3 regions of the Syntrophomonas sp. UBA1041 genome follow, and region 1 is predicted to be linked to each of the others. Evidence: riboswitches for the same ligand, from Rfam matches in the RefSeq annotation. Region 1 holds a riboswitch; each other region holds the start of a gene.

Region 1 (4,192 bases):
GATCGGCTTTTCCCGCGAAGAAGAGCTGATCAAAACCGCGCGCAGAATGGATGTGTTCACTGTGGCCTGGGCTTTTAATGAAGCGGAAGCCCGGATCATGGCTGAGGCAGGTGCAGACGTAATCGGAGCCATCGTAGGTGTAACCGGCGGGGGGCTGACCGGAGCCAAGGGGGTAATGAATATTGAGACCGCCACCGCGGAAGTGCAAAAAATGTGCCGGGCGGCCCGTTCTATAAACCCCAGGGTTTTCGTATTGACTCACGGCGGGCCATTTGCAGATGTAGATACCGCACAGTACTCTATCGCCAGTACTGACGCCGATGGTTATGCTTCCGGCTCCAGCGGGGAACGGATGCCCACTGAAAACGCAGTGATAGAAATCACCAGGAAATACAAAAACATGTCAATCAAAAGGGCATAAGTTTAGGGAAAGGGGGAAGCGGTGCTGAGCAACCGTCCCCCTGGTCCTGCAATGCTATGGTTCAGTTGCCGGTGGGCATATTGGGCATAGTGGTAATGGTTGTCCCTGCGGGAATTTCAAAAAGGCTCTCTGCTTGAGGGCCAATCTGATAATTCTTATACTCGATCACAACCGGACCCTCGGTGGTGGTTTGCTCTATTCTTACCGGCATACCGATATCCTTGCGCAGCCACATCTTAGCGGTGTCGCTACCCTCCGTGGAAGTAACCACCAGACAATCATAACCATCTTTGTTTTCTTCACCGACCACTTTCAGATTAGAAGTATCGCCAGACTCGTTCACCCACTCATTGGGGAGCTCGGCGGAGTCCTGGAGAGTGGTCATTTTCATCGCGGTCTTTTGGTCAGGATTATATAAGTACATTTCCCCCTGGGCATTAGTGATAGTGATCATCTTCATGCCCATAGCCTCCATCTCCATTCTGAGTTTTTCACCGCTGATATACATCTTGCCCTGAGTGTTCAAGGAACTTCCCTGACCGCTCATAGTCATCACCATTTCAAATGACATTTGTTTGGCCTGAAGAGCCGTTTCCATGATGTCTTTCAAGCGGTTGTCGCCGGTCTGCTGGGCCGGGGGTGTCGTTGAGGCGGTCGGTGTTCCGGGATCCTCTTTCTTACTGGAGCAGCCTGCCAAGCTGCCGAGCATCAGGGTCAAAACCAATAAAGCTACAATCCATCTTTTCAATCTACTTGCCCCTTTCTTTTCATAAATTTTCCTCATCTGTATGCAGGGTAACAATTATCAGGTATGCTGTCAAACCCAATTTGAACGCGAAAATAGCCCTGTCCATAATTGAATCTGCACCGGCACCTGGGGGCCGGAGCTATTCTTGAAGAACCCGGCTTTCGATCTGCTGTTTCACTGTTTTTAAAGCATTAACAGCCAGATATGGCTATCTTCAGGACCGGGTACTGATATGAAGAGGTTAATGCTGAATTAATGGGAAGTATAGCGTAAAGACATGAATGAACCGGAGACAGCAAGTCTTTTTATAAGAAAATGTCTTGGTGTCCCCGGTTAAATATTAGAGGATATCCTTAGCGCGGGCGCAGGTTTTCATGTGCCCTTTTTCAATGCCATCACAAAAGGGCATGGCTTGGGATTGGCCGCACCGGCATAAGGCCACCGGTTCCTGGCGGGGTATGGTGTTGCCATGGTCATCGATTAAATCGGCATGGCCGGCAATAATAATCGGACCCTGGGCGAGTATTTGTATACGAGTGTCTGCCATTATATGACCTCCTGCAATTTTGCTATTTGTATCATTTCCATAGCGGCCTTGCCGCATACATGGGACTGCGATCAAAGGCGGCGCTCTAAATATGGGCATTAAAGGCCTTATAAGGGCCAAAAAGGCCAAAAAATAGCCTCAAATCAATATCAGCTGATGAGAAGGCCGATACAACTGGCTTATCCATGTTGGAGCTATTTGTCCAACTAGCTGGAAATAAGTTATATTTAATATAATAATCATGTAAACTCTAACAAAATCGAACATAATCGGCCATTCTCAAGCTTAATTCCAGCAGACCCGGCTGGAAGCGGGGGATCCAAATATGGGGTGAATCCAGTTAACTGGTAGGGCCGCCCACAGCCCGAATCCGTCAGCTAACCTCGTAAGCGTTCAAAGGGGGAGAATGGGGAATTCTATTCCTTCTTAATAATCCTGCGTACTTATCACTTGAAGGACTTTCCCTTTTTCCTGATTTACTTCTTTAATCTATCAGGATCGAATGGTCATCACCCACTAATTGACAAGTCCGGTATGCCTTTGCATACGGGTTAATTTAGTGCACCCTTAAATTCGGACAGAATGAAGGGAGGGATAACAGTGGGTAAAATAGAGGTCCGCAATCTGACCAAAATCTATGGAAATAATGTTGAAAAAGCGCTGCAGATGCTGCGAAATGGCTGCGACAACCAGGAAATACGCGAAAATACCAAACAGGTAGTCGGGGTCAGAGAGGCCACTTTTTCTGTAGAGCAGGGAGAATGTTTCGTGATTATGGGGCTGTCCGGCAGTGGCAAGTCAACCTTGCTGCGCTGCATAAACCGCCTCATCAAGGCAACAGATGGCGAAATTGTGATAGATGGAGAAGACGTGAACAAAGTGTCTTCGCGCCGCTTGGAAGTGCTGCGCCAGGAAAAGATAGCCATGGTTTTTCAGCGTTTCGCTTTGCTGCCGCATCGAAATATTTTAGACAATATCGCTTACGGCCTGGAAGTGCAGGGCGAGCCGCGCCCCATACGTTATGAAAAAGCATTCCAGGCCTTAGAACTGGTCGGTCTGAAAGGCTGGGAAGATTCTTATCCGGGAAATCTCAGCGGAGGTATGCAGCAGCGGGTGGGCATCGCCCGAGCTTTGGCAACCGATCCCGATATACTGCTCATGGATGAACCTTTCAGTGCACTGGATCCTTTGATAAGGCAGGATATGCAAGATGAACTCTTAGCTATTCAGCAGAAGTTGCAAAAAACCATATTGTTTGTCACTCATGATCTGGACGAAGCGTTAAAAGTAGGCGATCGCATCGCCTTGATGAAGGACGCCCGGATCGTGCAAATAGGAAGTCCGGAAGAAATCCTGCTCTCACCAGCCAGTGATTATGTAGCTCGTTTTGTGGAAAACGTCAATCGTTCTCGGGCTTTGACGGCTTCAGCTGTGATGGTCAAGCCCCGTGCCGTGGCTCATCCCAAAGACGGCCCTCTAACTGCCTTAACCTTTATGGAAAAACATGGCTTATCTACTATATTTGTTACGGACCGGGCCGGGCACCTGCAGGGGTATGTGCAGGCTGAGGATGCCTCGGCTCTGGTCGAAGCGGGTATCAGGGAATTAGACGGCATTATCAACCCCGAAGTGCCAACTGCCGCACCGGATACTATGCTGTCCGACCTTTTGGACACCCTGGCCTATACCAAGGTGCCGTTAGCGGTTGTTGATGACCAAGGCAGATTGAAAGGCGTATTGGTGCGAGGATCGGTGATCGCAGGCCTGGCCGGTGAAAGGAGGGGTAGTCATGAATAGCATTCCGAGATTGCCACTGGCCCGATGGACTGACGATCTAATCAATTATTTACAGGGGCATTGGGGCGCCTCCACCCAAGCTTTCTCCGATCAAATGGAAAGCTTGATCAAAGGGCTGCAGCAGCTTCTGATCAGTATTCCTCCGGAATTGTTCATCATCGTAATCGCACTCCTGGCCTGGTGGCTTGCGGGTAGAAAAATGGCTATTTTTTCTGTAATCGGTTTGTTTTTTATCTACAATGTAAAACTGTGGGAGGTTACCATGGAAACCTTATCCATGGTAATAGCAGCTGTCTTGTTGTGTGCTGTGGTGGGGATCCCACTAGGCATTCTTTCGGCAAAAAACCTTACTGCTCATCGAATCATTGCGCCGGTTTTGGATTTCATGCAGACATTACCGGCGTTTGTTTATTTATTGCCTGCTATTCCCTTTTTTGGGTTGGGCGTCGTTCCGGGGGTTCTAACTACTATCATCTTTGCCATGCCACCGGTAATTAGGCTAACCGATCTTGGACTGAGGCAGGTACCGGAAGAATTAATTGAACTCGGGAGATCTTTTGGTTCCACCTTTTTTCAGATGTTGTTCAAGATCGAGCTCCCCCTGGCCAGGGCAACTATCCTAGCCGGTATCAACCAGTGCATCATGCTGTCACTGTCTATGGTTGTTATCGCTGCGATG
Region 2 (4,192 bases), on a different contig from region 1:
CGCTGACCAAGGCGATGAATAGGTTGCCGAACACCAGGTAAAGCGTGTTCAGATACATGTTGCGCAGGCTCTGCAGGGCCACAAAAGTTATCACCGTGCCGTTGATTTCAGGATTGATCCCGATGGGGGTCTCGACTGACAGGTATTGTTCGGTACGGTAAATATTGGCACTGGTCTTATCAACGGTTTCCCGGTCGCGCAAAGGATGGGGCAGGTCCGATAACTGCTGTCCAACCTGAAAATCCTCGGGGTGGCTGCTGAAGGTGATCCTGTTGTCAGGGCCGACCAGCATGTAATTGCTTTCTACGGAACGGCCTAAAAGGAGTATGGTTGTAGGAAGATCGGCCTCATGGGAAAGCGCCCCGGATTGCCGGCTTTCAACGATAAAGGCGATCTCCCAGGCCTGTCTTTCCAAGCCTATCTGGGCCCGGTTTTCCAATACTCCGAAAAGGATCGGATAAAATGCCATAGTGGTCATGGTAAAAGTTATTAAAACCACCAATAGATAACTGATTACAATCCTACTCGAAATGCTTTTTAATCTGCCCATCTAATCTATACCCGTAACCCCAAATGGTTTTGATAGTAGTATCGGAACCGCTGGCCCTCAATTTCTTGCGCAGCCGTTTGACCGTATCATCTACCGCCCGTTCACTGCCCATATAGTCATAGCCCCACACCCGGTTCAGCAGTTCCTGACGGTTAAAGGTGCGCTGGGGATGCTGCATTAATAAGGCTATCAAATCGAACTCCCTGGTAGTAACCTTCAGGGTTTTACCGTTCACCAGTATCAGCCGGTCCACGGGGAACAGCTTCATATTACCGCACTCACTGCAGCCGGATGGCTGCTGGTGAGGCAGGGTGCGGCGCAAGACGGAACGCACCCGGGCCATCAGTTCGCGCGGGCTGAATGGCTTGGGGAGATAGTCGTCGCCGCCGATCTCCAGGCCGATAATGCGGTCCAGAGCCTGCCGGCGAGCCGAAATAAAGATAACCGGGGCTCTGCTGTGCTGGCGAATCTCCTTGCAGAACTCCAGACCGTCCTGGCCGGGCAGCATGATATCCAGGATGAACATGTCAGGATAGCCTGAATCCAATCGCTTGCGCAGCTCTTCTATGCTGTTGAAGGACTCCACCTGATAGCCTTCGTTTTGCAGGTATTTGCTGATGAGCAGGCGGATATTCTCTTCATCATCAACTATAAATATAGTTTGCATGGTACGCTCCCTAAAAAACCGACGGTTGATGTAGCAAGCCATTTATTAAAGCATATCCTATTAATGTGGCAAAAATATATTAAGCATGTCGATTTCTGCAGAAATGAGCAGCAGATGATTTATATAACCGCTGCCGGAATTTTGCCACATTTTAAGTTTAATATATAGTATATAATATATATATACATCGTTGGGACATGGCGAAACAAATGCCCTAGGGTTAGGGCTGAGGGAGGAATCAAGTCTATAGGCGCAAACAAATGAGCAAAAGCCTGCGCTGAATTTCCTGGAACAGGAGAACGGGGGAACCATCATTTGGGGTGAATCCGTCATCGGTAGGGGACCCTTTCCCCGAACCCGACAGCTAACCTCGTAAGCGCTGAAAGGGAACCCGAGGTTAATACTCTTCTTCTGACCAAAGGCCTTCCTTTGGTCGTTTTAAGTCTCGGCCCTTTTCTAATGTGACCATTCCTGCCAAAACCCTGAAGAAAGGAGTGCCAGCATGAGAGAAACAGGGGATATCAACAACCGTCATCAGTCCTTATTAAGAAGCCGCCAACTAAGTGACGATGCCCAGCCTTACCAGCAATTTCTAAGTCAATTACCAGATGAAAAAACCATACAAGCCGGGATTGCCAGGCGCAGATTACAGATCCAGGCTGTGATCGGAGGAACTGATCAGGATTGGTCTAATTGGAAATGGCAGCTCAAGCACCGTATCCGGGACAGCAGGATACTGGGACAAATTCTGGGCCTGACCCAACTGGAGATGAGGAGAATCGACCGGGTCAGCCAGGTCTACCGCTGGGCCATTTCTCCTTACTACCTCAGCCTGGTGGACGAAGATTATGAAAACAGCCCGATTTATCGCCAGGCCGTTCCCGATCTCCGCGAACTCCTGCCCGGGGGCAGCCTGGATCCCATGAATGAAGCCTTGACTTCACCAGCGCCATGCGTTACCCGCAGATACCCCGACCGGCTGATCATCAATGTCACCAACCAGTGTGCCATGTACTGCCGTCATTGCCAGAGAAGGCGCAATATCGGGGAACATGATCTGCATGCCTGCAGGGAAGACATCGCCAGAGCGGTTGAATATGTGGCCCAAAACAGAGAGGTCAGAGATGTGCTTATTACCGGCGGGGATGCCCTCTTGCTGAGCGACCGCATGCTTGATATGCTGTTGAACAAACTCTATCATCTGCCTCATGTGGAAATCATCCGTATCGGAACCAGAACTCCGGTTACTCTGCCGCAGCGCATTACTCCGGAACTCTGTGATATTATCCGTAAGTATCCGCCTATTTATATTAATACTCAGTTCAATCACCCTCTGGAAATCACCCCGGAATCCAAACAGGCCTGCGACCGATTGGCCGAGGCCGGGGCTATTCTGGGCAACCAGGCCGTACTGTTGCGCGGCATCAATGACAGACCCTATATTATGCGCAGGCTAAACCATAAATTGCTTAAGATCCGGGTTAGACCTTATTACATCTTCCATGCCAAAGACGTCAAGGGCACCAGGCATTTTCAGACCACCATCCAGGAGGGCATGGACATCATTGCCTCACTGCGCGGGCATACCTCCGGTATGGCGGTGCCTACCTATATAGTCAACGCCCCGGGCGGCCTGGGCAAAATCCCGCTTATGCCCAACCACATCATGCATATGGACGCTGACAAAGCGGTATTGATGACCTGGGAAGGCAATATCGTAGAGATCTCCAACAAAAAAGCCTGAAACAGCTGATTAATAAGCTGAAAACGGCCTGCGCAGCTTAGCGCAGGCCGTTTCCCTGCTCTAACTGCGGCATTATGAGGGTTTGGTATTGTGAGGCAGACCCTGCCGGTCATTTTGCCCGGGCCGTTACCGCGTCTGCCTTTTGGGGGTTTTAAAATCCAGGAGATAAGTCATAATAAAGGATAAATGGAAATGTCATTCCAGTCTATATTGATACAGGGGGTTAATGCCATGGAGAAAGTGATCATCAGACAGCTGATGCGGGAGACCGAGAGGCTGGCCGGTCAGGAAGTGGAGGTCAGCGGATGGGTGCGCAGCAACCGCAGTCAAAAGAACTTTGGCTTTATCGCCCTGCATGACGGCACCCATTTCAATACCGTTCAGGTGGTTTACGAAAAGGACGCTTCGGCCAATTTTGATGCCGTGGCCCGAATTCGGGCCGGCTGCGCGGTTACCGCCCGTGGAATCATGGTGTTGACTCCACAGGCCAAACAGCCTTTCGAAATAAAGGCCCATGAAGTGGTTCTGGAAGGCGATGCCCCCGAGGACTATCCCATACAGCCCAAACGCCACACCCGGGAGTTCCTGCGCGAGATGGCTCACCTGCGACCCCGTACCAACCTGTTTGCGGCGGTTTTCCGTATCCGCTCCCTGGCCGCATATGCCATTCACGAGTTTTTCCAGAAACGCGGTTTTGTCTACGTACACACCCCCATCATAACCGCCAGTGATGCTGAAGGCGCCGGAGAGATGTTCAGGGTAAGCACACTGCCGGCTTCAAAACCGCCGCTCACTGAATCCGGGGAGGTGGATTTCAGTCAGGATTTCTTCGCCCGCAAAACCAGCCTCACCGTCAGCGGGCAGTTAGAAGCCGAGGCTTTCGCCCTGGCCTTTCACGATGTTTATACTTTCGGCCCCACCTTCCGGGCTGAGAACTCCAACACCGCCAGACATGCCGCTGAGTTCTGGATGATCGAGCCGGAGATGGCCTTCGCCGATCTGAGCGATGATATGCGCCTGGCTGAAGCCATGGTGAAATATGTCATCGGCTTCATACTGGAGAATGCTCCTGACGAGATGCAGTTCTGCTATCAATTCGTTGATAAGGAGCTGGAGGAGCGGCTTTTGGGACTATTAAACCAGCAGTTCGCCCGGGTAAGTTACACTGAAGCGGTAAATCTTTTGACCAAAGCGGGGCAGAAATTTGACTATCCGGTGGCCTGGGGACATG
Region 3 (4,192 bases), on a different contig from region 1:
CCCAGGTTGGTAAGCCTCACAACCGGAGGCAAAGCATAGATCACCGTGGCGAAGACCGCAGGTACTTTGCCCAACCCGAACAACATCAGAGCTGGAATAAGATAGACCAGGCTGGGCATAGTCTGCATGGCATCCAGCACCGGGGTTATTAAGCCGTTGAAGCGTTCAGAGCTTGACATGGCAATGCCCACGGGGATGCCGACCAGCAATGAAATCAATACCGCCACCACAACAATGCCCAGTGTCTCCATAGCCACTTCCCACAGCCCGAACATGCCGATGCTAAAAATGAGTACTCCGGGCAAGAGAGTTTTGTAGAAGCTTCTGGTGAGGCGCCAGGAGATCGCTGTGACTATTATAATCCACCCCCACCAGGGGACCCATTTCAGAATGTGTTCGATTTCAAGCAGCATGCTCAACACCAGGGCGGATACAGCGTCAAAGAAAGGTCCCCAGGATTTCACCATCCATTTTACCGAACTGTCAATGTAGGGTGCTAAATTATATTGCCATGATTCAGGAAACATTGTTTTCACCTCCCAGTGGGTACAGGCACGGGAACCGCTGCCACACCGGACCGGGGCTGCTTGACGGCGCGTTTATGCCTGGGAAACACCTGATTGCTGCTGCCCGGCAGAAGCGAATTGGCATCTTGAACAAAACGCTCCACGTATTCGTCAGCGGGATTGCTCATCACTTCCGCCGGAGTGCCTTGCTGCAAAAATTCCCCGTTCCTCATCACCGCCATGGTGTCCCCCAGGCGAACGGCTTCGCTCAGGTCATGGGTCACGAACACGATGGTGCGGTTGAGCTGCTTTTGCAGATTGATAAGAGTATCCTGCATCTCCCGGCGGATTAAGGGGTCCAGGCCGCTGAAAGGCTCATCCATCAAGAGCAGACCGCTGTCTTGAACCAGCGCCCTGGCGATGCCGACCCTCTGCCGCATACCGCCCGAAAGCTGCGCCGGATAATAATTTTCCCAACCGGTAAGCCCCACCTGGGCGATGGCCTGCCTGGCCAGATCTTCTCTTTCACGGGGTGCTACCCCGCACAATTTCAAACCAAAAGCCACATTGTCAAGGACATTGCGATGAGGCAGCAAACCATAATGCTGAAACACCATAGCCGTTTCATGGCGGCGAAAATCGATGAGCTCTTTCTTGCCCAACTGTAAGACATTGCGGCCATTGACCTTGATTTCCCCCCGGGTGGGTTCTACCAGGCGGGGAATGCAGCGGATCAGGGTGGATTTACCGCTGCCCGACAGTCCCATGATGACAAAAACCTCACCCTGCTTCACTTTAAATGATATATTGCGTACTGCTGCCACAGCACCGTTATTTTGCAGCTGCTCAACGGCCTGTGCATCTTCCAGGTCAAGATCCGCGGCCTGTTTGCCGAACACTTTCCATAAATTATTTACTTCCAGAAGGGTATTATGATCGTAGTTTTTTATCATGGCTACTTCACCTCTTTTAGGGCTTGTTCCACCTTCTGGGCAGCTTCCTCGGTAACCCAGCTCTTCCACCGCTCCGGGTACTTTTTCAAGAAATAGATGGCGGCCTCATCGGCTTCGGTGTCGTTTTCCTGCATATAGCCAAGGAAATCGTTGTTTTCAGCCAGTGTGGTCTGGTATTTGGAAACCAGTTCCACCACTTCGGGAGCCCTGTCTTTGAGGCTGGAGTGAACCCCCTTTAATACTTGCGCTGCCGGGAAGGCACAGCCGATATTATTGGGATCATTGTATACTTCCGCATTATATTCAGGCTCTTCCAGCATGGTCATATCCAACAGGCCCATTACCCAGGTAGGTTCCCAGTAATAGCCCACCCAGGGCTGACCCTTTTCATAGGCGGTCAGCATGGAAGTGGCCAGGGCGGTATCGGAACCGGTGCTGAAAAGGTTAAATGTCTTATCTAATCCGTAGGTCTTGAATTTGGTTGCATTGGTTTGAGTTACTGCCCATCCGGGAGGACTGGTGTGGAATCGCCCTTTAGTCGGCACTTCAGCGTCTTTGAAGAGATGCCAGTAACGGGGCAGATCAGAGACCGATTTTAAATCGGGCGCTACTGCCTTAATGCCACGCTCAGGGTCGCCTTTTATCATATAGGTGGGCACATACCAACCCTGGGGAGCGTCAGGGAAATTTTGCCCCAGATCCAACACTGCTCCGCTGGAAACCGCTTCATTCCAGGGCTCTTCGTAATTGTCTTTCCAAATCTCCATGGTTATATCAATGTCACCTTTGCTCATACCCTGCAACAAAGGCAGGGTCTCGCCAAAGGTATACTGCGGTTCGGGATAGCCATAACCATGCTGCAGGATAAAGCCCACGATGCGGTTGTGCACTTTAACGCTATCCCATGATACGTCGGCCAATACCAGTTTTTCCTTTTGACCTTCAGCGCCGGTGTTGCTGCCGCTTCCGCCACAACCCACTGCGAATAATCCAAATGCAAACAATAGTGATAACAGCAAAAGTCTGACTGTAATCTGGCCTGAAAAAGATTTAATTGTGTTCATGGATACCTCCTACCGGCCTGAAGCCACGGCAAGCGGAAGAGAGCTCAAGAAAGGAGAAATATACATATGAAGCATAATCGAAAAGGAAAAGTAGGATGATAAAGGGCAGCTGCAGGGGGCAGCATGCTTAACATCTGAATTCCCAATCTGCCTACGAGGTTAGCTGACGGGCTCGGGCCTGGGTTAGCCCTATTCCACAACCGATATAGGGTTAATGAAAACTCGCCCCATAAAATGGTTCCCCCGTGTCTCGACTCCGAGGCTTCGGCCTATTTTAGTCTTTAATTTCGATGACTTATAAATCAGCGGATGATGCTTTCTTGGCACCACCAAGCGGACGCGATTACTTCGTCAGATCATCACTCCTTTCAGAATATAGGACTTTACATACAAATATGAAACCAAGTCCCCTACAGTAAAAGCTGTGCTACTGCAGTGCCATTGATATGGTGAGAAAATCGACTGTATCAAGTTTAAATGATAAATGTGGCAGAAATGAAGCAAAACTGAGACGCAAGCTTCGCCGCCCGGGCTAAAAAGCCGATAATCAGGGATCTGTAGGCCATCAAAATATTTTGGCCAGCATTTCCGCGGAGATGTCCATACCGGTGACCTGCATACCCATAAGGGCCAAATCTATAGCATAAATCCCGGTGCCGCAGCCCAGGTCGAGAACAGTTTCCCCGAGATGCGATCCATGGACTTTAAAACCATCTCTCTTTCCAAATCGTGAACAGTACTGCCGACTTCATCTGTATACCACTTGTCGTACTCGGCGGCGATTGCATCAAATATCTCGGCTATTCTAAATGCCCTCCCCAATTTGTCATACTATTAATTGTAGCCTGAGGAAGCGAAGCATGTGGACGTTCTTTTACTTCCTTCCACTCTTCAAATGACCGGCAGGCCAATATAGGGAATAATCTTGACAGGCAAGAAGCTTCTAGCGCCGTCATAATCGTCTTCGCTTTCCGGGCGGATGATATTCATTTTTCATTGTCTCCTTCTTTAGTAATTGCCACATTTCCCTCCACATGCCGTTTTCCCATGAGGTGTCTGGCTTTGCGGTTGGCCACGCTGTCAAATATGATGGAGAAATCATAGTCTTCCGGATAAAGCTCACTGGCGGGCACAAAGAGCTTAATGCGCTTGTGATTGACCAGCCTTTTTTGGCCTTTCACCTGTACGCCGATTTCCCCCTTTTCATTGGAACGAGCGTAAACGATACCGATTTCCTTGCGCGGATAGACAAACACGCTGTCTCCAATGTTGAATTTATCGCGGTGAGACTGTATTTCAGGCTCCGGCTCCTCTTGTTTGACGATCCTGGGCGGTGTGGCGGCGGCCCGGTTGGGGGTTGAGTTGTTCTGCTGCGCCGCTGACCGATGCTCATCGGTTTTGCTGCCGTAGGCGGCCTGGTGGGCGCGTTGCAGCATTTGCCGGGGCATCCCCAGTCTTTCCGCAATATGCAGCGCGCAGCTTTCACCGGCTTCCCCGATTTCAAGCTGATAGAGCGGCATCAGGCTTTCCTTGTCAAAGGTCATGCGGGCGTTTACCAACCCGGGCTTCATGCTCGCATATTCTTTTATCTCCGGGTAGTGGGTGGTAACCACAAACAGGCATCCTTTGGCGCCGAGCTCATCCAAGATCGCAATGGCCAGCCCCATGC

Evidence for each region. Region 1 has a riboswitch for cyclic di-AMP ahead of B2633_RS10170 (quaternary amine ABC transporter ATP-binding protein). Riboswitches for the same ligand answer to the same signal wherever they lie in the genome.
Region 2: another riboswitch for cyclic di-AMP. It lies ahead of B2633_RS16055 (KamA family radical SAM protein); the one in region 1 lies ahead of B2633_RS10170 (quaternary amine ABC transporter ATP-binding protein).
Region 3: another riboswitch for cyclic di-AMP. It lies ahead of B2633_RS17090 (ABC transporter substrate-binding protein); the one in region 1 lies ahead of B2633_RS10170 (quaternary amine ABC transporter ATP-binding protein).

What each region holds. Positions count from the first base shown of each region.
Region 1 covers NZ_DCEA01000068.1:34,371-38,562, reverse strand. The annotation lists gene B2633_RS10185 (phosphoenolpyruvate hydrolase family protein) at 1-421, shown strand, start outside; gene B2633_RS10180 (DUF4412 domain-containing protein) at 483-1,169, opposite strand; gene B2633_RS10175 (CDGSH iron-sulfur domain-containing protein) at 1,510-1,716, opposite strand; cyclic di-AMP (ydaO/yuaA leader) riboswitch at 1,989-2,123, shown strand; gene B2633_RS10170 (quaternary amine ABC transporter ATP-binding protein) at 2,317-3,513, shown strand; gene B2633_RS10165 (ABC transporter permease) at 3,506-4,192, shown strand, end outside.
Region 2 covers NZ_DCEA01000107.1:109,246-113,437, forward strand. The annotation lists gene B2633_RS16045 (sensor histidine kinase) at 1-550, opposite strand, end outside; gene B2633_RS16050 (response regulator transcription factor) at 522-1,217, opposite strand; cyclic di-AMP (ydaO/yuaA leader) riboswitch at 1,483-1,610, shown strand; gene B2633_RS16055 (KamA family radical SAM protein) at 1,720-2,961, shown strand; gene asnS (asparagine--tRNA ligase) at 3,193-4,192, shown strand, end outside.
Region 3 covers NZ_DCEA01000117.1:1,571-5,762, forward strand. The annotation lists gene B2633_RS17080 (ABC transporter permease) at 1-527, opposite strand, end outside; gene B2633_RS17085 (ATP-binding cassette domain-containing protein) at 533-1,459, opposite strand; gene B2633_RS17090 (ABC transporter substrate-binding protein) at 1,462-2,523, opposite strand; cyclic di-AMP (ydaO/yuaA leader) riboswitch at 2,658-2,803, opposite strand; gene B2633_RS17095 (class I SAM-dependent methyltransferase) at 3,089-3,190, opposite strand; gene B2633_RS17100 (hypothetical protein) at 3,160-3,345, opposite strand; gene B2633_RS17105 (endonuclease MutS2) at 3,510-4,192, opposite strand, start outside.